3 regions of the Parasphingomonas puruogangriensis genome follow, and region 1 is predicted to be linked to each of the others. Evidence: predicted binding sites of a transcription regulator. Region 1 holds the regulator's gene; each other region holds the start of a gene.
What was found. Region 1 encodes LexA, which represses DNA repair genes until DNA is damaged. Its sites were predicted from a motif close to GTTCCNCNCTTGTTCT; they were not measured.
Positions count from the first base shown of each region.

Region 2: a site for LexA is predicted at 2,191-2,206, ahead of U1739_RS00445 (DUF3072 domain-containing protein). Genes of this name have one in related genera too.
Region 3: a site for LexA is predicted at 2,208-2,223, ahead of uvrA (excinuclease ABC subunit UvrA). Genes of this name have one in related genera too.

Region 1 covers NZ_JAXOJI010000001.1:838,127-845,244, reverse strand. The annotation lists gene U1739_RS04205 (citrate synthase) at 1-500, opposite strand, end outside; gene gltX (glutamate--tRNA ligase) at 524-1,972, opposite strand; gene U1739_RS04195 (ComEC/Rec2 family competence protein) at 2,038-4,239, shown strand; gene lexA (transcriptional repressor LexA) at 4,413-5,087, opposite strand; gene U1739_RS04185 (molybdopterin molybdotransferase MoeA) at 5,142-6,323, opposite strand; gene U1739_RS04180 (TonB-dependent receptor) at 6,608-7,118, shown strand, end outside.
Region 2 covers NZ_JAXOJI010000001.1:79,300-86,417, forward strand. The annotation lists gene U1739_RS00425 (heme lyase CcmF/NrfE family subunit) at 1-165, shown strand, start outside; gene U1739_RS00430 (DsbE family thiol:disulfide interchange protein) at 162-689, shown strand; gene U1739_RS00435 (cytochrome c-type biogenesis protein) at 794-1,201, shown strand; gene U1739_RS00440 (tetratricopeptide repeat protein) at 1,201-1,842, shown strand; gene U1739_RS00445 (DUF3072 domain-containing protein) at 1,940-2,158, opposite strand; gene ald (alanine dehydrogenase) at 2,328-3,437, opposite strand; gene U1739_RS00455 (potassium transporter Kup) at 3,625-5,526, shown strand; gene U1739_RS00460 (2'-5' RNA ligase family protein) at 5,523-6,044, shown strand; tRNA gene U1739_RS00465 (tRNA-Met) at 6,101-6,177, shown strand; gene U1739_RS00470 (peptidylprolyl isomerase) at 6,189-6,794, opposite strand.
Region 3 covers NZ_JAXOJI010000004.1:107,705-114,822, reverse strand. The annotation lists gene uvrA (excinuclease ABC subunit UvrA) at 1-2,200, opposite strand, end outside; gene U1739_RS11635 (TonB-dependent receptor) at 2,376-4,478, shown strand; gene U1739_RS11630 (cytochrome b) at 4,637-5,182, opposite strand; gene U1739_RS11625 (SapC family protein) at 5,194-5,973, opposite strand; gene U1739_RS11620 (FAD-binding oxidoreductase) at 6,029-7,118, opposite strand, start outside.

The DNA of each region.
Region 1 (7,118 bases):
TTGGCGATCAGCCGATGGCTGGCGATCATGCGCTGCTGCGGATCGCTGATATCGGCCGAATCCTGGTAAAAGGCGCTGAGCGCGCCGACGACGCCGCACATGATCGCCATCGGATGCGCATCGCGCCGGAAGCCGCGATAAAAAGTGGCGAGCTGCTCGTGCAGCATGGTGTGGCGGCTGATCGTATAGCTGAACGTCTCGAGCTCCTGCTTGGACGGCAGTTCGCCGTTGAGCAGGAGGTAGCTGACCTCCATGAACGAAGATTCCTCGGCCAGTTGGCCGATCGGATAGCCGCGGTGCAGCAGCACGCCTTCGTCACCATCGATATAGGTGATCGCGCTGTCGCACGACGCGGTCGAGGTGAAGCCGGGATCGTAGGTGAACTTGCCGGTCTGTGCATAGAGCTTGCGGATATCGATCACGTCGGGGCCGACGCTGCCCGACATCACGGCCAGTTCGAGATCCTTGGCGCCGACGTTCAGCTTTGCGGAGTCGCTCATCAATCGTCCTTTAATGTCGCCGGTCAGGCGGTGATCTGATCGGCGATCCGGCCGAGGCTCTCTTCGCGGCCTAGAAGGTCGAGCACCTCGAAGATTCCGGGTGAGGTCTTTTTACCCGTCAGGGCCGCGCGTAACGGCTGCGCAACCTGGCCGAGCTTGATGCCTGCATCCTCGGCTGTCTGCCGAACCGCTTCTTCGAGGCTCTCCGTATCCCAGCGCGCGATGGCGTCAAGCTTGCTGTGTGCAGATGCGAGAAGCGCACGGGATTCCGCGGTGAGCAGATCGGCGGCGGCAGGATCCAGCACGAGGGGACGCGTGCGAAACAGGAACGCGGCGCTGCTCGCGAGCTCGTTCAGATTCGCCGCACGCGGTTTCAGCGCGGGCATCGCACGGCGCAGCAGCTCGAGCTGCTCCGGAGATACCGTAAAATCGAGTCGCTCAGCGAGCAGGGTGGCGAGGCGCTCGTCATCGGCCAGGCGAAGATAGTGGCCGTTGAGGTTTTCGAGCTTCTTGAGGTCGAAGCGCGACGGCGAGCGGCCCACCCCGGCGAGATCGAACCATTCCACCGCCTGTTCGCGGCTGATCACTTCGTCGTCGCCATGACCCCAGCCGAGCCGCAGCAGGTAATTGTCGAGCGCCTCGGGCAGGATGCCGAGTTCGTCGCGATAGGAATCGACGCCGATCGCGCCGTGGCGTTTGCTCAGCTTGGCGCCGTCGGTGCCGTGAATCAGCGGGATATGCGCGTAGATCGGCTCGGGCCAGCCCATGCCGCGGATCACGGCGAGCTGGCGGAAGGCGTTGTTGAGATGATCGTCGCCGCGGATCACGTGGGTGACGCCCATGTCGTGATCGTCGACCACCACCGCGAGCATATAGGTAGGCGTGCCGTCCGAGCGCAGCAGGACAAAGTCGTCGAGCTCGGCATTCTGCACGGTCACCGGCCCCTGGACCTGGTCATGGATCGTCGTCGCCCCCTCCTTGGGCGCCTTGATGCGCACGACGAAAGGGGCACCGGCGGGGGCGTCGCCCTCGGCACGGTCGCGCCACCGGCCGTCATAGCGCATCGGCTGCTTGGCAGCCTTTTGCTGTTCGCGCAGCGCGGTCAATTCTTCGGCGGTGGCGTAGCATTTATAGGCGTGGCCCGCGGCGAGGAGCTGGTTGGCGACTTCGGCGTGACGGCTGGCGCGGGCGAATTGATAAACCGTTTGGCCGTCCCAGTTGAGCCCCAACCAGCTCATCGAATCGAGGATCGCCTCGATTGCCGGCTGGGTCGAGCGCGCGCGATCGGTATCCTCGATGCGCAGCAGGAACTCGCCGCCGTGATGGCGCGCGAACAGCCAGTTGAACAAGGCGGTGCGCGCCCCGCCAATGTGCAGGAAGCCGGTCGGCGAGGGCGCGAACCGGGTGACGACCTTGCCCGTAGCGGGGGTCGCAGAAGGAGAACCGGAAGCCGAGGCTTCGGGGGTGGCTATTGCGCCCAAACGCGCATCCTTTCAGACTTGAAACTATGGCCAGCTCAGCCGCCGACGCCCCTAGCATGCGACCTTGGCCGCGCCAAATCGCGCGCGGCTTCGGGGTGGCGCGGGATGTTGTCGAGCGCTGGCTTGAGGCAGAGCGCGACCAGATCGTGCTGTGGCTGCCGGTAATGCTGGGCGCAGGCATCGCCACCTGGTTCGTGCTGCCGGATCAAGCGGCGTGGCTGACGGCGGTGTTGCTGTGTGGCGCGGGGGCATTGGCGGCGCTGGCGGTCGGGCAAAGCGGGCGGGCGTCACGGGCGCTTGCGGTGGCCTTCGTGACGGCGGCGCTGGGGCTCGGCTTGATATGGTGGCGGGCGGAGCGAACCGGCGGCGTGGTGCTGACCCGTCCGGTGATCGTCGCGTTCGAGGCGCGTGTGGTGAGCGTCGAGCCGCTGGCAGCGCGGGAATTGGTGCGGTTGCGGCTGGCACCGACCCGGGTGGTGGATTCACCTCCGCTGGCTGGAAGGGGGAGAAGCGTTGAGCTGCCCGCCTTCATCCGGGTCAATCTGGCGGTGAAGGATGTGCCGCCCGGGCTGACGCGCGGCGCGACGATCGCCTTACGCGCGCGGCTGATGCCGCCACCCGAGCCGGCGGTGCCGGGGGCGTATGATTATGCCCGCGTCGCCTGGTTCGACCGCATCGGCGCGACCGGGCGGGGCTTTGCGCCGCTGACGATCGTCAAGCCCGGCGAAGCGGCTGGGGCCGATCTACGCGATCGGCTGTCACGGCATATCCAAGCGCGCGTGGCGGGCAGCGCGGGCGGGATCGCCTCGGCTTTGGCGACCGGCGACCAGGGCGCGATCGCCGAGGAGGATGCCGAGGCGATGCGGCGTGCGGGCCTCGCGCACCTGCTATCGGTGAGCGGGCTGCATATCACTGCGGTGGTGGCCTTGGTAATGCTGGTGGTAATGCGCGTGCTGGCGCTGAGCCCATGGCTGGCGCTGCATGTACGGCTGCCGCTGATCGCCGCGGCGGCGGGCGCAGCGGCGGCGGTGGGCTATACCTTGCTGACCGGATCGCAGGTGCCGACGATCCGGTCGTGCGTGGCCGCCCTGCTGGTGCTGGTCGCGCTGGCGATCGGGCGCGAGGCGATGACGCTCAGGTTGGTCGCGGCGGGGGCGGTGGTCGTGCTGCTGCTATGGCCCGAGGCGCTGGCGGGCCCGAGCTTCCAACTGTCGTTCGCGGCGATCACCGCCATCGTTGCCTTGCACGAGCATCCGCGCGTGAAAGCGTGGTTCGCGCCGCGCGGCGAGGGGCGGCTGCGCGCCTTTGGCCGGGGCGTCGGATCGCTGGTGCTGACCGGGCTGGCGGTTGAACTGGCGCTGATGCCGATCGCGCTGTTCCACTTCCACAAGGCCGGGCTGTATGGCGCGCTGGCCAATATCGTCGCAATCCCGCTGACCACCTTCGTGGTGATGCCGCTGGAGGCGCTGGCCTTGGCGCTGGATGCCGTGGGCTTGGGCGCGCCGGTTTGGTGGCTGACGGATGTCGCGTTGCGGCTGCTGTTGTGGATTGCGCGCACCACCGCAGCGTTGCCGGGGTCGGTGGCGGCTTTGCCGGCGATGCCGGCAGGGGCTTATGCGCTGATCGTGGTCGGCGGATTATGGCTGGCCTTGTGGCGGACGCGGTGGCGGCGGCTGGGGTTGGCGCCATTCGTCATGGGGCTCGGCTGGGCAGCGGTGGCACCGTCGCCGGATCTGTTGGTGACGGGCGACGGGCGGCACATTGCGGTGCGCACGGCGGGTGGGGGGCTGGCGATGCTGCGCGATCGGGTGGGGGATTATACCGCGGACATGCTGGCGGAGAATGGCGGGGTGGATGGCACGCCGCTGCTGCTGGCGGATCAGCCGGAGGCGCGGTGCACGCGCGATCTGTGTTTGACCGAGCGGGTCGCCGGCGGGCGCACGTGGCGGATCCTGGCGACGCGCAGTGCGTATCTGGTGCCGGTGCGGGAGTTGATCGCGGCGTGCCGAGAGGCGGATATCGTGGTCAGCGAGCGGCGGCTGCCGCGGGGGTGTGCGCCGCGCTGGTTGCGGCTGGACCGGGCGACGCTGGCAAAGACTGGGGGGGTGGCGATCGCGTTGGCGGAGGGGCTGGTAAGGACGGTGCGGGTGGCGGGGGATCGGCATCCTTGGCGGGTGGCTGCCATGCCCCGATCGACCGCTGACATCACAACACGCTACCGATCACGCGCTTCCCCGGCGAAGGCCGGGGCCCAGTAGTAGAGCAGAAGGTAACTGGCGCTATGCGCGATCACGTCCGCCTCCCGACTGGGCCCCGGCCTTCGCCGGGGAAGCGACTAAATAGGGAAGCGACTAAAATAGGGAGCGAAAAAAATAGGGAAGCGGTGAACGGGTAGCGCAAAATTGGAAGGTCAGGCTTAGGTGAGGGCCAATCAGTCGTAGCGGCGCAGCAATCCGGCAAGCTTGCCCTGCACGCGGACCTGCTGCGGCGCGTAACGCTGCGGGTCATAGGCGCGGTTGGCCGGATCGAGCCGGACCATGGCGCCTTCGCGGCGGAAATATTTCAGCGTCGCTTCGGTATCCTCGATCAGCGCGACGACGATCTCGCCGTCGCGCGCGACATCCTGACGGCGGATCAGCGCGTAATCGCCGTCGAGAATGCCGGCATCGACCATCGAATCGCCCGACACTTCGAGGGCATAATGATCGCCCTTGCCGAGCAAGGCGGCCGGCACCGACAGCATCGCGCTGCTTTCGAACGCCTCGATCGGCACGCCCGCGGCGATCCGCCCATGCAATGGGATCTCGATCACGTCATTGGCCGGCTGCGGCAGCGAATGTTGAGAAAGTTGAGGCGCTGGAGCTTTTTTGGTGAGCTTCACCACCTCGCCGCGCTCGGGCATCTTGAGGATCTCGAGCGCACGCGCACGATTGGGCAGGCGGCGGATGAAGCCGCGTTCCTCGAGCGCGCTGATCAGGCGGTGCACGCCCGACTTGGACTTGAGGTCGAGCGCGTCCTTCATTTCCTCGAACGAGGGTGACACGCCGGTTTCCTCCAGGCGATCACTGATGAAGCAGATAAGCTCGTGCTGCTTGCGCGTTAGCATTGCGTTCCTCCGTCAGAACAGACGCGGAACCAATATGGAACAACCACGCCCAAGTCAAGCGAGGATGAGGATTTCCGCCGAGTCGCCGATTTGGGCGGCCGGCGCATGTGGCGGGCGCACGATCAGGCAGGTGGCGCGGGCCAAGGTGCGCAGCATCGAACTGTCCTGGATGGTCGAGGCAAAGGCTTTGTCATCACGCAGTTCGCCACGCAGATAATCGGTGCGGTGATCGTTGGCCGGGAGCGGCTCGCCGAGCGGGGCGGCGATCGTGACGGGGAACGGATCGCGCGCGCCGGACATGGTGGCGATCAGCGGCAGCAGGAAGAGTTGCGCGGTAACGAAGGCGGAGACCGGGTTGCCGGGCAGGCCGAGCACCACTGCGTGGCCAAGCTGGCCGGCCATCATCGGCTTGCCTGGTCGCAGTGCGATCTTCCAGAAATCGAGTGTGCCGCCAGCGGCCTTGAGCGCGGGACGGACGAGATCGTGATCCCCGACCGAGGCGCCGCCGGTGGTGACGAGAATGTCGGCGTCAACCTCGGCAAAGGCGGCGGTCATCGTGGCAAGGTCGTCGGGGATGATGCCGAGATCGATCAGCTCGATCGGCAGGCCAGCAAGCATCGCCGCGAGCATCAGGCCGTTCGATTCGGGCAGCTGACCGGGCGTAAGATCCTGGCCTGCGGGGACCAGCTCGTCGCCGGTGGCGGCGATGGCGACGCGCAAGCGGCGCGCGACGGGGAGGGTGGCGTGGCCGCCGATCGCGGCCACGGCGAGCCGCGCGGGGGTAAGGCGCTCGCCCTTGGCCACGAGCACGTCGCCGGCGCTGAAATCGAGCCCGCGGAGGCGGACATTGCCGCCGTGGCGGCGCGGACCTTCGCCGCTGAGGTGGATCGAGGCGCCGTCTTGCGTCGCTTCTTCCTGGACGAGGACGCTGTCGGCGCCGTCCGGCATCGCCGCGCCGGTGAAGATACGCACCGTCTCACCCGCCGCCATCGTGCCGGGAAACGGGCGGCCCGCGGCGCTTTCGCCGATCAGCGTGAAGGGGCCGGGGCGGTCGGCGTAGCGGATCGCATAACCGTCCATTGCGGAGAGGTCGGTGGTGGGTTGGGTGCGGCGCGCGAGGATATCGGTGGCAGCCCAGCGGCCGGCGGCGGCGGCGAGCGGGACGTGCTCGGCCGGCGCAGGCAGGGCGAGCGCGAATAGACGGGCCTGGGCTTCGGCGACGGGGAGCAGGGTCATGGCGGCGGCGTATCGCGGGCGGGGGATAGGGTCGAGGGCTGATCGTGTCGGCCTCGACCGGGAAGCCTGGCCTCGCCACCAGTGTTGCCCGGATCACACACCTCTTGGCGTATTGCTGGAGTGTTTCCAGATCGTCACGATTCCGTCTTATTCGCCGCCTAGGGCGGCGCCAAGCGCAGGGCATACCTCATAAAACAAGCAAAACCGGCACCGGTTCACGGTGACTGGTCACTGTCGTGCGCGGCTATTTTCGAACCAAGCCTTTCATCTCCGGGGAACCCTTCATGCTGAATACGACCGTCATCAAATCCACCCTGCTCGTCGGCGCTGCCTTCGGCGCGCTGCTCGGCGCGACGGCCGCGTCGGCGCAGACCGCGACCGACGTGGCGGTGAGCGATACGGCATCGGATAGCGATCTCGGCGAGATCGTGGTGACGGCGGAACGCCGCTCGGAGAATCTGCAGAAGGTGCCGGTCTCGGTCGCGGTCGTCAGCGGCGATTCGCTGCGTGGCTTCCAGAGCGGTGGCGAGGATATCCTCAGCCTCGCCGGTCGCGTCCCCGGCCTCTATGCCGAGACCACCACGGGCCGCATCTTCCCGCGCTTCTACATTCGCGGCCTGGGCAATGTGGATTTCTATCTCGGTGCGTCGCAGCCGGTGTCGATCGTGCAGGACGATGTCGTGCTCGAGCATGTCGTGCTGAAGTCCAACCCGGTGTTCGACGTCAACCAGGTGGAAGTGCTGCGCGGCCCGCAGGGCTCGCTGTTCGGCCGCAACACCACGGCCGGCATCATCA
Region 2 (7,118 bases), 760 kb from region 1:
GGTGCGCCGGACGGGCAGGGGCGCTGGCAGCTCAGGCTGTGGTGGAAGCCGTTCGTGACCTTTATCTGGCTCGGCGGCGCGCTGATCGCGCTGGGCGGTCTGCTGTCGTTGATCGGCCGGGTGCAGCGTGAACGCCGCATCGTGCTGCGGGAGGCGTATGCATGAGGCGCTCGGCGGTCTGGTTGCCTCTGCTGGGGTTCGCCTTGGTGTTCGCCGTGGTGGCGATGGCGCTGGTCCGCCCGGCCGACCGCACCGTGCGCTCGGCGATGATCGGCAAGACGCTGCCGACCTTCTCATTGGGCGCCATGGTGCCGGGCAAGCCGGGCCTGGGCAGCGCGGTGTTCGCGCAAGGCCAGCCGCGTCTGCTCAACGTATTCGCCAGTTGGTGTATTCCGTGCATCGCCGAAGCGCCGATGCTGATGCGGCTGAAGCGCATGGGCGTGCCGATCGACGCCGTGGCGATCCGCGATACGCCTGCCGCGGTGCAGGCATTCCTCGCGCGCAACGGCGATCCCTATCAACGCATCGGTAGTGATCGCGAAAGCTCGGTGCAATTGGCGCTCGGCTCGTCGGGCGTGCCGGAGACGTTCGTGATCGACGGCAAGGGGCGGATCGTGCTGCAGCATGTCGGCGACATCCGCGAGGACGACGTACCGGCGATCCTCGCCGCGCTGGAGAAGGCGCGGTGACCTCTCGCCTCCATCGTCACCCCGGACCTGTTCCGGGGTCCACCGGGCAGCGCGCTACGCGGGCTTTTGGCGCGCGGCACCGTGAACCCCGGAACAAGTCCGGGGTGACGCTGTGGCTGGTGTGTACCGCGCTGGCTATCGCCACGCCCGCCTTCGCCGACAGCAATCTCCCGCCCGCGCGCTACGCCAACACCCAACTGCGCGACCCCGCCCAGGAAGCGCAGGCCCGCGCGCTGATGGCCACGTTGCGCTGCCTCGTTTGCCAGGGCCAGGCGATCTCGGACAGCGATGCGGAAATGGCCGGCGACATGCGCTCGCTGGTGCGCACGCGCATTGCCGCCGGCGAAAGTCCGCAGCAAATTCGCCAGTCGCTCATGGCCAGCTATGGTGACTATGTGACCTACGATCCACCGTTCAACGCGCTCACCGCGCCGCTCTGGCTGCTGCCGTTGATCCTGCTTGGCATCGGCGCGTGGCTTGCCCGCGGCCTGTTCAAGCGGCGGCGCGGCTAATGGGCTGGGCGGCGCTTGCCCTGATCGGCGCCGCGGCGGCGTTGCTGCTGTGGCGCATCGGGCTCCCCCGCGGCCTGTGGTCGTTCGTCGGCGCGGCGCTGATGCTCGGCGCGGCAGGCTATGCGCTGCAAGGCCAACCGTCGCTCGCCGGCCATCCGGTGGCAGCCAATGCCGAGCCGCTGACGGTGGATCCCGAAATGACTGCGCTGCGCGATGCTATGGTCGGCCGGTTCCGCGCCGATACCGCCTATCTGGTGGCCGGCGATGCGATGCTGCGGATCGGCAATCCCGGCTATGCCGTGAACGCAATTCTCGGCGGCATCCGGCATCATCCCCAATCGATGGCGCTGTGGACCGGCCTCGGCTCCGCCCTGGCGACGCATGACGGCGGTCAGGTGTCGCCGACCGCCCTGTTCGCGTTTCGCCGCGCGGGCAAGCTGGCGCCGCTGCATCCCGCGCCGCCTTTCTTTTTGGGCTTGGCCTATGTCCGGGCCGGGCAATTCGCCGAGGCGCGTCCCTATTGGGCGCGGGCACTGGCGCTGGCGCCGCCGGGGATCTCGTATCGGCCGGAGATCCAGGTGCGGCTAGCGTTACTCGATCAGTTCCTGGCGGAAACGGCCGGCGCGCCTGTAGGGCAATAACGCGTCATCCCCGCGCAGGCGGGGATCCCGCTTCTCTAGCGTCGACAAGAGGCGGGATCCCCGCTGTCGCGGGGATGACGGGGTTAGGGTAGGTTGGTCAGTCCGCCCCGCGCCCGGTCTTGGCCTGCAGCGCATCGATATGCTTCGACGCTTCTGCCTTGTTCAGCGTCTCGTCGAACTCTTCGTGCGCTTCTTCGCTCAGCGTCTTGAGATAGCTGGCCTGGGCGCCGGTCATCGGTTCGCCGCCGGTGGTCCAGTCGTCGGGGTTCTTCTCGGCGTTGCCGGTCGGGTGGTCCTTGGGATTCTGGTCGGTCATCGATGCTCTCCTTCACCGCACAGAACGTCGATGTTCCCATATTGTTCCCTTCAACTGCTACCCCGGCGGACGCCGGGGCCCAGTCGGAATGGCCGCCGTAACTAACCGGTGCAGTCGCCAAATTCTGTGCCTCGACTGGGCCCCGGCGTCCGCCGGGGTAGTGCTTGCATCAAGATGCCACCCACGCCTCGAACGGCAATTCCAGCGCCTCGGCCACCGCGACGTGCCGGATCTTGCCATCCGACACGTTGAGGCCATTGGCGAGATGCGCATCCGCCGCCATCGCCGCTTCGGCGCCCTGGTTGGCCAGCTTGATCACGAACGGCAATGTCGCGTTGTTCAACGCAAACGTGCTCGTGCGCGCCACCGCGCCCGGCATGTTGGCAACGCAATAATGGATCACGCCGTCGATTTCGAACACCGGGTCTTCGTGCGTCGTCGCATGGCTGGTCTCGAAACAGCCGCCCTGGTCGATCGCGATATCCACCAGCACCGAACCACGCTTCATCGTCTTGAGCATGTCGCGCGTGACGAGCTTTGGCGCCGCCGCGCCCGGCACCAGCACCGCGCCGATCACCAGATGCGCATTCTTCACTGCCGCGGCGATCGCCGCCTTGCTGGCATAGGCGGTCTTGATCTGGCTGCCGAAGAACATGTCGAGCTCGGCCAGCCGCGCATTGGAAATGTCGTAGATCGTCACGTCGGCGCGCATGCCGACCGCCATCTGCGCGGCATTGACGCCCGATACGCCGCCGCCGAGAATCGCCACCCGCGCCGGCGCCACGCCCGGCACGCCGCCGAGCAGTACGCCGCGCCCGCCTTGCTCCTTTTCCAGATAATGCGCGCCGACCTGGATCGACATGCGCCCGGCCACTTCGCTCATCGGCTTCAATAGCGGCAGCGAGCGATCGTTCGCCGTCACCGTCTCATAGGCGATGCAGGTTGCGCCGGACGCCATCAGCCCCTCGGCCTGCGGTTTGTCCGCGGCAAGGTGCAGATAGGTGAACAGCAGATGCCGCGACTCGAGCAAGGCGATCTCGCTTGGCTGCGGCTCCTTGACCTTCACGATCATGTCGCTGGCGGCGAACACCGCGGCCGCGTCGGGCAGGATGGTCGCGCCGGCGGCGATATAATCTTGGTCTTCGAAGTCGATGCCAAGCCCCGCGCCAGTCTGCACGGCAACGCTGTGCCCTTGCGCGATCAGCTCGACCACCGAGGGCGGCGTCAGGCCGACGCGATATTCGTGATTCTTGATTTCCTTGGGAACGCCGACGCGCATGAGGTCAAACTCCGGTTTCGAATGATACTACCATAGCAACGCCCGAGGCGCTTGTCCCGTTGCGGGTGCCGGGGCGTGGTGCTAGGCGCGCAACCATGGGGCACGGGACGCGTTGCGGCTTATCGATGGGCCAGCATTTTCGAGTTTGCACAGAACGTCGCGCGTCGTGAGCAGCGAGAGCGCTGCCATGCCCGCCGATCTGGCGCCAGACGAAACCGGCCACGGCCATCATCGCGATGGGCTGATCAAGCTGTCGGTCGGTGCGATCGGCGTGGTGTTCGGCGATATCGGCACCAGCCCGCTCTATGCCTTTCGCGAAACCTTTGCCGGGCATCACAAGCTGGCGCTCGATCCATTGCACATCATGGGCGTGGTCAGCCTGATGTTCTGGTCGATGATGATCGTCGTGACGGTCAAATATGTCAGCATCATCATGCGCGCCGACAATAAGGGCGAGGGCGGCAGCTTGGCGCTGCTCGCTCTGGTCTCGGGCAAGACGACGACCAAGCGCTGGACGCGCGGCATCATCCTGCTCGGCGTGTTCGCCACGGCCTTATTCTATGGCGACAGCATGATCACCCCGGCGGTGACGGTGCTGTCCGCGGTCGAGGGCCTGGCGGTGGCGCAGCCGGCACTGGGCGGGCTCGTTCTGCCGATCGCCGTGGTGATCCTGATCGGCCTGTTCTCGATCCAGCGCAGCGGCACCTCGCGCATCGGCCTGTTCTTCGGCCCGGTCATGCTGCTGTATTTTGCGGTGATCGCCACCTTGGGCGTGATCAGCGTGTGGCAGACGCCGCAGATCCTGTGGGCGCTGTCGCCGCATTATGCGGTGCAATTCTTCTATTTCGATCCGCTGCGTGCCTTCCTTGCCTTGGGCTCGGTGGTGCTGGCGGTGACCGGCGCCGAGGCGCTGTACGCCGATATGGGGCATTTCGGGCGCAACCCGATCCGCGTTTCCTGGCTGTTCTTCGTGCTGCCGGCACTGATCCTGAATTATATGGGGCAGGGGGCGTTATTGTCGCGCGTCGGTGCGCCGGCGCTGGAAAGCCCCTTCTATCTGCTCGCGCCGGAATATCTGCAATTGCCGCTGGTCATCCTGGCGACGGCGGCGGCGGTGATCGCCTCGCAGGCGGTGATCACGGGCGCCTTCTCGGTCACGCAACAGGCGATCCAATTGGGCTTCGTGCCGCGGCTGCGCATCGAACATACCAGCGCGGCGACCGCGGGGCAGATCTACATCCCGCTGGTCAACTGGCTGTTGATGGTCATGGTGCTGCTGCTCGTGCTGGCGTTCAAATCCTCGTCCAACCTCACCTCGGCCTACGGCATCGCGGTGACCGGGGCGATGATGATCGACACCTGCCTGTTGGCGGTGGTGCTGTTCCGGCTGTGGAACTGGCCGACCTATTTCGCCGTGCCGTTGCTCGGCACGTTGTTCCTGGTCGATGGCGCGTATCTCGCCGCGAACCTCACCAAGGTGCCCGATGGCGGCTGGTTCCCGCTGCTCGTGGGCCTGATCATCTTCACCTTCCTCACCACCTGGTCGAAGGGGCGCAAGCTGATGATCGATCGGCTGCGCGAGGGCGCGATGCCGATCAAGGTGTTCATCCAGTCCGCCGCCACCGCCGCCACGCGCGTTCCCGGCACTGCGGTGTTCATGACCTCGACGTCCGAGGGCGTGCCGCACGCGCTGCTGCACAATCTCAAGCATAACAAGGTGCTGCACGAACGCATCATCCTGCTCACCGTCAAGATCATGGACGTGCCGTATCATCCGGATGACGGGCGCTGCTATCTCGAGGATCTCGATCAGGGCTTCCATCGCATGGTGCTCAAATACGGCTTCATGCAGGAGCCGGACGTGCCCGCCGCGCTGGCGCGCATTCACCAGTGCGGCGCCGATTTCCGCATGATGGACACCAGCTTTTTCCTGTCTCGGCAGACCTTGCTCGCCTCGGAGCGGCCGGGGATGATGATCTGGCGCGAAAAATTGTTCGCCTGGATGCTGCGCAATGCGGAAAGCGCGATGGAATTCTTCCGCCTGCCCACCAACCGCGTGGTCGAACTGGGCAGCCAGGTCGAGATTTGAGCGAGTCTGCTCGGATCCCCGCGCCGATTATCGTTACGGCGTTGTTCGGCAAGGCGGACACGGCGTATTTCGATGGCCTGCGCAAGGCGCATTTCCCGCCCGAGCGCAACCAGCTTGCCGCGCACCTGACCATGTTCCATCATCTGCCCCCGTCGCTCGAGGCGGAGCTCAAACAGCGCCTGGTCGCGGAGACGCGCGGCGTGCCTGCCCCGGCGGCGCGGATCGCCGGGCTGATGTCGCTCGGCCGCGGCGTCGCCTTCCGCATCGAATCGCCCGAGCTCGAGGATATCCGCAATCGCCTGCGCAATGCCTTTGCGGCGATGTTGACCCCCCAGGATGCGGCCGGGTGGCGCCCGCATGTTACGATCCAGAACAAGGTCGAGCCCTATCAGGCCAAGGCGCTGCAGGCCCAACTGGCGGCGGACTTCCGCCCGCGCAGTGCGCCGATCGCCGGCCTGGCGACTTGGTGGTATCGCGGCGGCCCATGGGAAGCGCTCTCGCGTCACATGTTCGCTTGACCGCCCCGAACGCGCTTCCTATAGCCCGCGCCTCGCAAGCGGAAACGTCTTGTCGTGGCGAAGTAGCTCAGCTGGTTAGAGCACGGGAATCATAATCCTGGGGTCGGGGGTTCAAGTCCCTCCTTCGCTACCATTTCTTCCTATTCAGGGCACCCGTCGCGCGGTCCGGATCAGGATCGGCGGCACGATCATCTGCCCCCTCATCATGCCCTCGCCCGCGGTGGCCGAGGTTGGCGCGTCGAGAATGCGCTGGATCACCTCCATGCCCTCCACCACATGGCCGAACGCGGCATAGCCGAGATTGTCCCCCGGCGCGGCCGGATTGGCGTCGAGCGCCGGTTGATCGCCGACCATGATGGTGAAATCGCCGCTTGCCGTGCCAGGGGCATAGCGCGCGATCGAGATCGTCCCGCTGAGATGCTTGATGCCCGTCTGCGTGGTCGGCTCATGCTTGATCGGCGGCAGCACGCGCTTCGGCGCATTCTGCACGCCGAATTGGACGAACCCGAATGCCGGGCCACCCTTGGCCGCGCGATAGAAGCCGATCCCGTCGAGCCGCTTCTGATCGACATATTTAAGGAAATTGGCGGTGGTGATCGGCGCGCGACCCTTATCGAGCTCCAGTACGATGCGTCCCTGCGCGGTATCGAGCGCGACGCGGACGGTGGCGGGGGCTGCCGGCACGGGAGGGGGCGCCAATGTCGGAGCCGCCTGCGCGCCGAGCGCCAGTGCGAAAAAGAAGGTCAGCATATCGTCTCCCAATATCCGTCACCCCCGACAGGCTCCGGGTGCGCGGCGCCGCGTCAACGGTGACCACCAGTGTGCGGCCAGGCAGCCCCAGGAACAAGTCGGTGGTTGTACCGCTCGAAATGTACTTGTTGTTCTCCCGCGACAGCGGGAGCCCAGGGTTGCAACGGACGGCGCTCGGGGCTCTGGGGCCCCGCTTTCGCGGGGGAACAAGGACGTACATGCGCCAAGAGATAAGCCCCGAACAAGTCCGGGGTGATGATGAGGGTGGGCCGCCCGCCAGATTTCGCTGTCCTACACGCAGGCCACGACTTACCCTCACCGCAT
Region 3 (7,118 bases), on a different contig from region 1:
CGGCGAACCAGTCGCGGATCTGCGTGAAGGCGCCGGTATAGGTGGCGGGGTTGCTGCGCGGGGTGCGGCCGATCGGCGACTGATCGATGTCGATCACCTTGTCGAGATATTGCAGGCCGGTGATCTTGTCGTGCTTGCCCTGCACGATGCGCGCGCCGTTCAGCTCGCGCGCGGCGGCGGCATAGAGCGTGTCGATGGTGAAGCTGGATTTGCCGCTGCCGGAGACGCCGGTGATGCAGGTGAAGGTGCCGAGCGGGAGGCTGGCGGTGACGCCGCGGAGATTGTTGGCGACCGCGTTGTGGACGGTGATCTTCTTGCCGTTGCCCTTGCGGCGGGTCTTGGGGACGGCGACTTCGCGGCGGCCCATCAGGTAATCCGCGGTGATGCTGCCTTCGGTGTTGAGCACTTCCTCCAGCGTGCCCTGGGCGACGACCTGGCCGCCATGGACGCCGGCGCCGGGGCCCATATCGATGACGTAATCGGCGGTGCGGATCGCGTCCTCGTCATGCTCGACGACGAGCACGGTGTTGCCGAGATCGCGCAGCCGGCGCAGCGTCTTGAGCAGCATGTCGTTGTCGCGCTGGTGCAGCCCGATGCTGGGTTCGTCGAGCACGTAGAGCACCCCGCTGAGGCCGGAGCCGATCTGCGAGGCGAGGCGGATGCGCTGAGATTCGCCGCCCGATAGCGTGCCGCTGGTGCGATTGAGGTTGAGGTAATCGAGCCCGACATTGTTGAGGAAGCCGATGCGCTCGAGAATTTCCTTGAGGATGCGTTCGGCGATGGCATTCTGCTGGTCGCCGAGCTGGCTCGGGACCTGTTCGAACCAGGCCAGCGCGTCGACCACCGACAGGCGCGTGACCGAGGAAATGTCGCGCATGCCGATCTTGACCGCCAGCGCCTCGGGCTTGAGCCGCGCGCCGTGGCACACTTCGCACGGGGCGCTGGATTGGTATTTGCTCAGTTCCTCGCGCATCCAGGCGGAGTCGGTCTGCATCAGGCGGCGGTTTAGATTGCCGATCACGCCTTCGAACGGCTTCTTAACGTCGTACGACTTCTTGCCGTCGATAAAGGTCAGCGTGACGGGCTTGCCCTTGGTGCCGTAGAGGATCGTATCCTGGATCTCTGGCGGCAGATCGGTCCAGGCGGTGTCGACGTCGAACTTGAATTCGCGCGCCAGGCTGCCGAGCACCTGCATGTAATAAGGCGACGGGGGATTGGACTTGGCCCAGGGGACCACGGCGCCCTTCTTGATGCTGAGCGCGTGATTGGGCACGACGAGATCGGCGTCGAACAGCATCTTCTCGCCCAGACCATCGCAGGCCGGGCACGCGCCCTGCGGGGCGTTGAACGAGAACAGCCGCGGTTCGATCTCGGCGATGGTGAAGCCCGAGATCGGGCAGGCGAACTTCTCGCTGAACACGATGCGGCCGGGGGGCGCGTTGTCGCCGAGGATTTCCTGCTTGGGCGTGTGCGCCTCGACCGGATCGGCGGGATCGACATAGGCCAGCCCCTCGGCCAGCTTCAGCGCGGCCTCGAAGCTTTCCGCCAGGCGCGTGGCGACGCCGTCGCCGATGACCAGGCGATCGACCACCACTTCGATGTCATGCTTGTACTTCTTGTCGATCGCCGGCGCTTCATCGATCTCGTAGATCTCGCCATCGATGCGCACGCGGGTGAAGCCGGCTTTCTGCCATTCGAGCAGTTCTTTCTTATACTCGCCCTTGCGGCCGCGCACGACGGGGGCGAGCAGGTACAGCCGCGTGCCCTCGGGCAGCGCCATGACGCGATCGACCATCTGTGACACGGTCTGCGCGGCGATCGGCAGGCCGGTGGCGGGCGAATACGGGATGCCGACGCGCGCCCACAGCAGGCGCATGTAATCGTAGATTTCGGTGACCGTCGCAACGGTCGAGCGCGGGTTGCGGCTGGTGGTCTTCTGCTCGATCGAAATGGCGGGCGACAGGCCCTCAATATGATCGACGTCGGGCTTCTGCATCAACTCCAGGAACTGACGGGCATAAGCGGAGAGCGATTCGACGTAGCGGCGCTGGCCCTCGGCATAGATCGTGTCGAAGGCGAGGCTCGATTTGCCGCTCCCGGAGAGGCCGGTGATCACCGTCAGCGTATCGCGCGGGATGTCGATCGAGACATCCTTGAGGTTATGTTCGCGCGCGCCGCGCACGGAGATATGAGTCAGCATGCGGGGAGTTCTACTTCTGTTCTGTTTTCTACGCTAGTCCTTGGAAATAGGAAGTGCGACAGGCTTTCGCCAGCGCAGCGGACCACCTTACGCAACCGCCGATTAGTGTTGTGCATCGCGTGTTGCCGACATAATACACGTCGACTACGGCCGTAGTCGACAAGGGGCGGGTGTGATGGGGCGGATCTTACGAACATGGGCATGCTGCGCCGCGACGATGGGCGCGCTGCCCGCGGCCGCGCAAACCGCCTCGGCCGCCGAGCCGGCACCTGGCCAAGCGCAAGCCCAACCGGCGGCAACGCCGGGGGCCGCGGCGCGGCGCGTATACGACGCGGCCTATTTCGCCGCTTACTCGCCCGCCACCGCGCTGCAGATGGTGGAGCGCGTGCCGGGCTTTGCGATCGAGAATGTCGATCCCGAGGTACGCGGGTTCGGGCAGACCGCGGGCAATGTCGTGATCAACGGGCAGCGGCCGAGCGCCAAGAGCGAGACGCTCGACACGATCCTGGCGCGCATTCCGGCGAGCCGCGTGCTGCGCATCGAGGTGGCGCCAGGCGACCAGTTCGGCGCGGATTATTCCGGCAAGGCCCAGGTGCTCAATCTGGTGCTGACCGCGGGCGGCGGCCTGGCCGGCACGGTACAGGCCGCGGCGTCGCGCGATTTCACCGGCAAGATCCGCCCGGCGGGCAGCGCTTCGGCGCTGTTCAAGCGCGGCAATTCGACCTTCAATGCCTCGGTGACGGTGGAGAATGACGATACGACGGAGGAGGGCAGCGACCGCCTCGTCACGGTGCCCGGCGGGCAGCAGACGGAATATCGCCGCAAGATCAACACGATCGACGAACCCAGCGTCGCGGTGGCTGCGTCCTGGGCGCATGATGGCGGGACCAACCGCACGGCGCATGTCAACGCCCGCCTGCTGATCGACCGCTTTCGACTGACCCAATCGAACGACGTTACCCCGCTGATCGGGCCGCGGCGCGACGATCGGCTGACCCAGCGCTACGGCACCGATGAATATGAACTGGGCGGCGATGTGACCCGTCCGTTCGCCGGCGGGGCGCTGAAACTCATCGGCCTGGCGACGCGGCGATCGCGGCGCGATGTCGATGAATCGTTCAACCGTATCGCCGGTGTGGTGATCGGCGGGTCGACGCAGGTGCTGGACGACAGTCTGCAGGAAACGGTCGCGCGGCTCGTGTGGAGCAAGCCGAATGTGCTCGGCTGGACGATCGAGACCGGCGCGGAAGGCGTGATCAACCGGCTCGACAGCGATGTCGATTTGGCGCTGCTCAACCCCGGCGGTGGCAGCACGCCGATCGACCTGCCGGTCGATCAGGCGGTGGTGAAGGAAGTGCGCGGCGAAGCGTTCGTCACGGCGGGCGGCCCGCTGACGCGCACGGTGCGGCTCGATCTCGGGCTGACGCGCGAAGCATCGCGGCTGACGGTGACCGGCGATGCCGAAGCGGAACGGTCGCTGAGTTTCTGGAAACCACGGATCGTGCTCGACTGGCGGCCCTCGGCACAGTGGCGCGCGCAGCTATCGGTGCAGCGCACCGTCGCGCAATTGCAGTTCGAGGATTTCATCAGCGGCGCCGAACTGGCCAATGATCGTGTCAATGGCGGCAATGTCGATCTGCTGCCGCAACGCGCCTGGGAAGCGCTGGCAACGATCGAGCGCAAGATCCTGGGCGACGGGCTGTGGAAGCTGGAACTGGGCTATAACCGCGTGTCGCTGGTGCAGGATCGCGTGCCAACGCCGGAAGGGTTCGATGCGCCGGGCAATCTCGGCAATGGATCGACCGTCATCGTGCGCAACCGGATCGATGCCCCGCTGGGCGGTTTTGGGATCAAGGGCGGGCGGCTGACGCTGTACGGATCGTATGTCTCGACCTCGGTGGTCGATCCCTACACCCTCACGCACCGGCCGTTTTCGGGCAATGCGCTGTTCGCCGGCGAGGCGACGTTCCGCCAGGATTTGGGCAAATGGGCGTGGGGCTTTTCGCTCACCGGCAATACGCGGTCGACGATCTACCGGCAGGACGAGACCGACAGCAACAGCCAGGCGATTCCCTATGTCACCGCCTTTGCCGAGTGGCGGCCCAACGCCCGGACCTCGCTCAACCTGACGCTCGACAATCTGACCAGCGCCCAAGCGCGGCGCGAGCGGACCTTTTACGAGCCCGACCGGCGCAACCCGGCGGCCTCGCTGATCGAATATCGCGAGCGCAACCGGCATGTCGTGCCGACGCTGACGTTAAAGCGGACCTTGGGGTGATCAATTCCTCCCCGAGCTTGTCTCGGGGAGGGGGACCGCCGGCAAAGCCGGGGGTGGAGGGGTGAGCCGCGAACTTCGCGCTTGTGGCGAGAACCCCTCCCCCCGGCTGAAGAAGCCGGGCGGTCCCCCTCCCCCAGCAAGCTGGGGGAGGAATTGTGTCAGCCGCGCCCGCGTAACCCCGGAATCATGCGCGCGAGGACCGTATCGCGCAGCAGGAAATGGTGGCGCAGCGCGCCGCCGGCGTGGAGCACGACCAGCGCCAGCATGACCCAGCCGAGCAAACCGTGCGCGTTGCCCGCAGCATTGCCGACCGCCGGGCCGACTGGCAGAAACGGCACGTCGACCAGACCGAAGAAATCGAGCGGGCGGCGCTTGGCCGAGCCCGAGACCATGGCCCAGCCGCTCAGCGGGAGGGCCAGCATCAGCACATAGAACAGGAAATGCGTGATCCCCGCGACCGTCCGCTCCCACGGCGCGACGCCGGTGGGGAGCGGCGGCGGGCGGTGGGTCAGGCGCCAATAGATCCGGCCGAGCGTCAATGCCAGCACGGTCAGGCCGATCGACTTGTGCACCGGCATGACCCAGGCGATCCCGTCGAACAGCGATTCGTGCAGCAGGCCCAACGCCAGATTGGCGAGCACGAGCAGCGCGATGGCCCAGTGGAACCAGATGGCTACCTGGTGGTAGCGGTCGCCCCGGGCCATCGCGCCGCGCATTATTGCAGCTGCAGTTCGGGCTTGGGCAGCTTGCCCTGCGCCATCTGCCGGCCGAACACGTCGCGCATCAGCGACAGCGAGAAGAGGTGCGCGTAGATCAGCGGCAGCATGCCGTTCTTGTGGATCTTGCGCAGCTGATCGCCGCGCAGATCGGCGAGCTTCTCTTCATTGACCATCTGGAAGCCGCGATAGATGAATGGCTGCTCGGCGCCGTCCGGCTGGATGGTGATCTCGCCATCCATCAACAGGCCCATGTCCTTCAGATCCTTCATGAAGTTGCCGGTGCGGACACCGGCTTCCTCGAACTGCTCGTTAAAGCCCAGGATGTTGGTGACGATCTCGGTCGGCTTGCCATCGGCGAACAGCGGCGTGCCATCCTCGAACGCGCCGATCGTCTCGGTGGTGGGATCGAAGCAGAGCGACAATTCCTGCGCATCGGGGCGCAGCTTGGCGAGCAGATAGGGATAGCGGCGGATATAGGCCGGCAGATAGATCGTGCCATCGAGCAGGCGACCGTCCTGGTCGAAGAACACGTTGACGCCTTCGTTCATGCCCATCAGCGCGATCGGCACGGCATCGTCGCCAAGCGTGAAGACGATCGGCATATGACGCTGGACGAGCGGGAATTCCTCGACCGTGACCGGCACGGCATGCTGATCGACGACGAACGGCGCGCGATCGGCCTCGCGTACCTTGAAATTGGCATGCGCCTCGGATGAGAGCGGCTCGAGCGCCTTGTAGAAAAGCGGGAGCTGGACGTTCTGCGGCGCGCTGGCCATCGGTATCTCCATCGACATTAAGGCCGCCCCCCGGCGGCATAGCAGGTGCGCCGCTCTATGGCGTGGGACGATCCGGCGCAAGCGCGACAAGCTTTCCCGGATTGAACAAGCCGCGCGGATCGAGGCCGCTTTTGATCGCGCGCAACGCGGCCATGCGGGCCGGCGCGGCAAGCCGCTGCAACTCGGCCAGCTTCATCTGCCCGATGCCGTGTTCGGCCGAGATCGAGCCGCCCGCAGCCGTGACGAGATCGTGGACATAAGCGGTGACGATGGGGGCGAGATCGGCATACCAGCGTGCCGGGTCCATCCCGGCAGGCGCGCGGACGTGGAAATGCACGTTGCCGTCGCCGAGATGGCCGAAGCCGCTAGCATGCGTGCCGGGGAAGCGCGCGTCGCAAGCGGCGGCGGCGTCGAGCATAAAATTCGGCATCGCGGCGACGGGCACCGAGATGTCGTGCTGCGCGGCGGGGCCGGAGGCGCGCTCGGCCTCGGAGATCGAATCGCGGATCCGCCAGAAGCTTTCCGCCTGCGCTTCGCTGGCGGCGATCACCACGTCGGCGGCCAGGCCGCTGGCCAGCGCGGGAGAAAGCAGGCGTTCGAGCAGGTGCGACGGCGGCTCGGCGGCGGGATCGCTGGCGACCGCCTCGATCAGCACATGCCACGGATAATCCCCGGCGAGCGGCGCGCGGGTTGCGGGGATGTGGCGCAGCACGGCGGCGAGCGACTCTGCCGGCAAGAGTTCGAAACTCTCGACCGCCTGCGTGGCGGCCTCGAGCAGGCGCAACAGCGTCAGCGCGGCGTGCGGGCTGGCCAGGCCGACCCAGGCGACCGCGCGCGCGGCGATCGCAGGGGCGAGCCGCACGGTCACCGCGGTGATCACGCCCAGGGTTCCTTCCGCGCCGACCAGCAGATGATCGAGATCGTAGCCGCGATTGTCCTTCTTCAGCGCGGCGAGCCCGTCATGCACCTGGCCATTGGGCAACACGGCCTCGACCCCGGCGATCAGGCTGCGCATCGTGCCGAAGCGCAGCACCTGCGTGCCGCCGGCATTGGTCGAGGCGAGCCCGCCGAGCGTCGCGCTGCCGCGGCTGCCCAACGTGAGCGGGAAGCGGCGGCCTTCGGCCGATGCGGCGGCGTGGAGATCG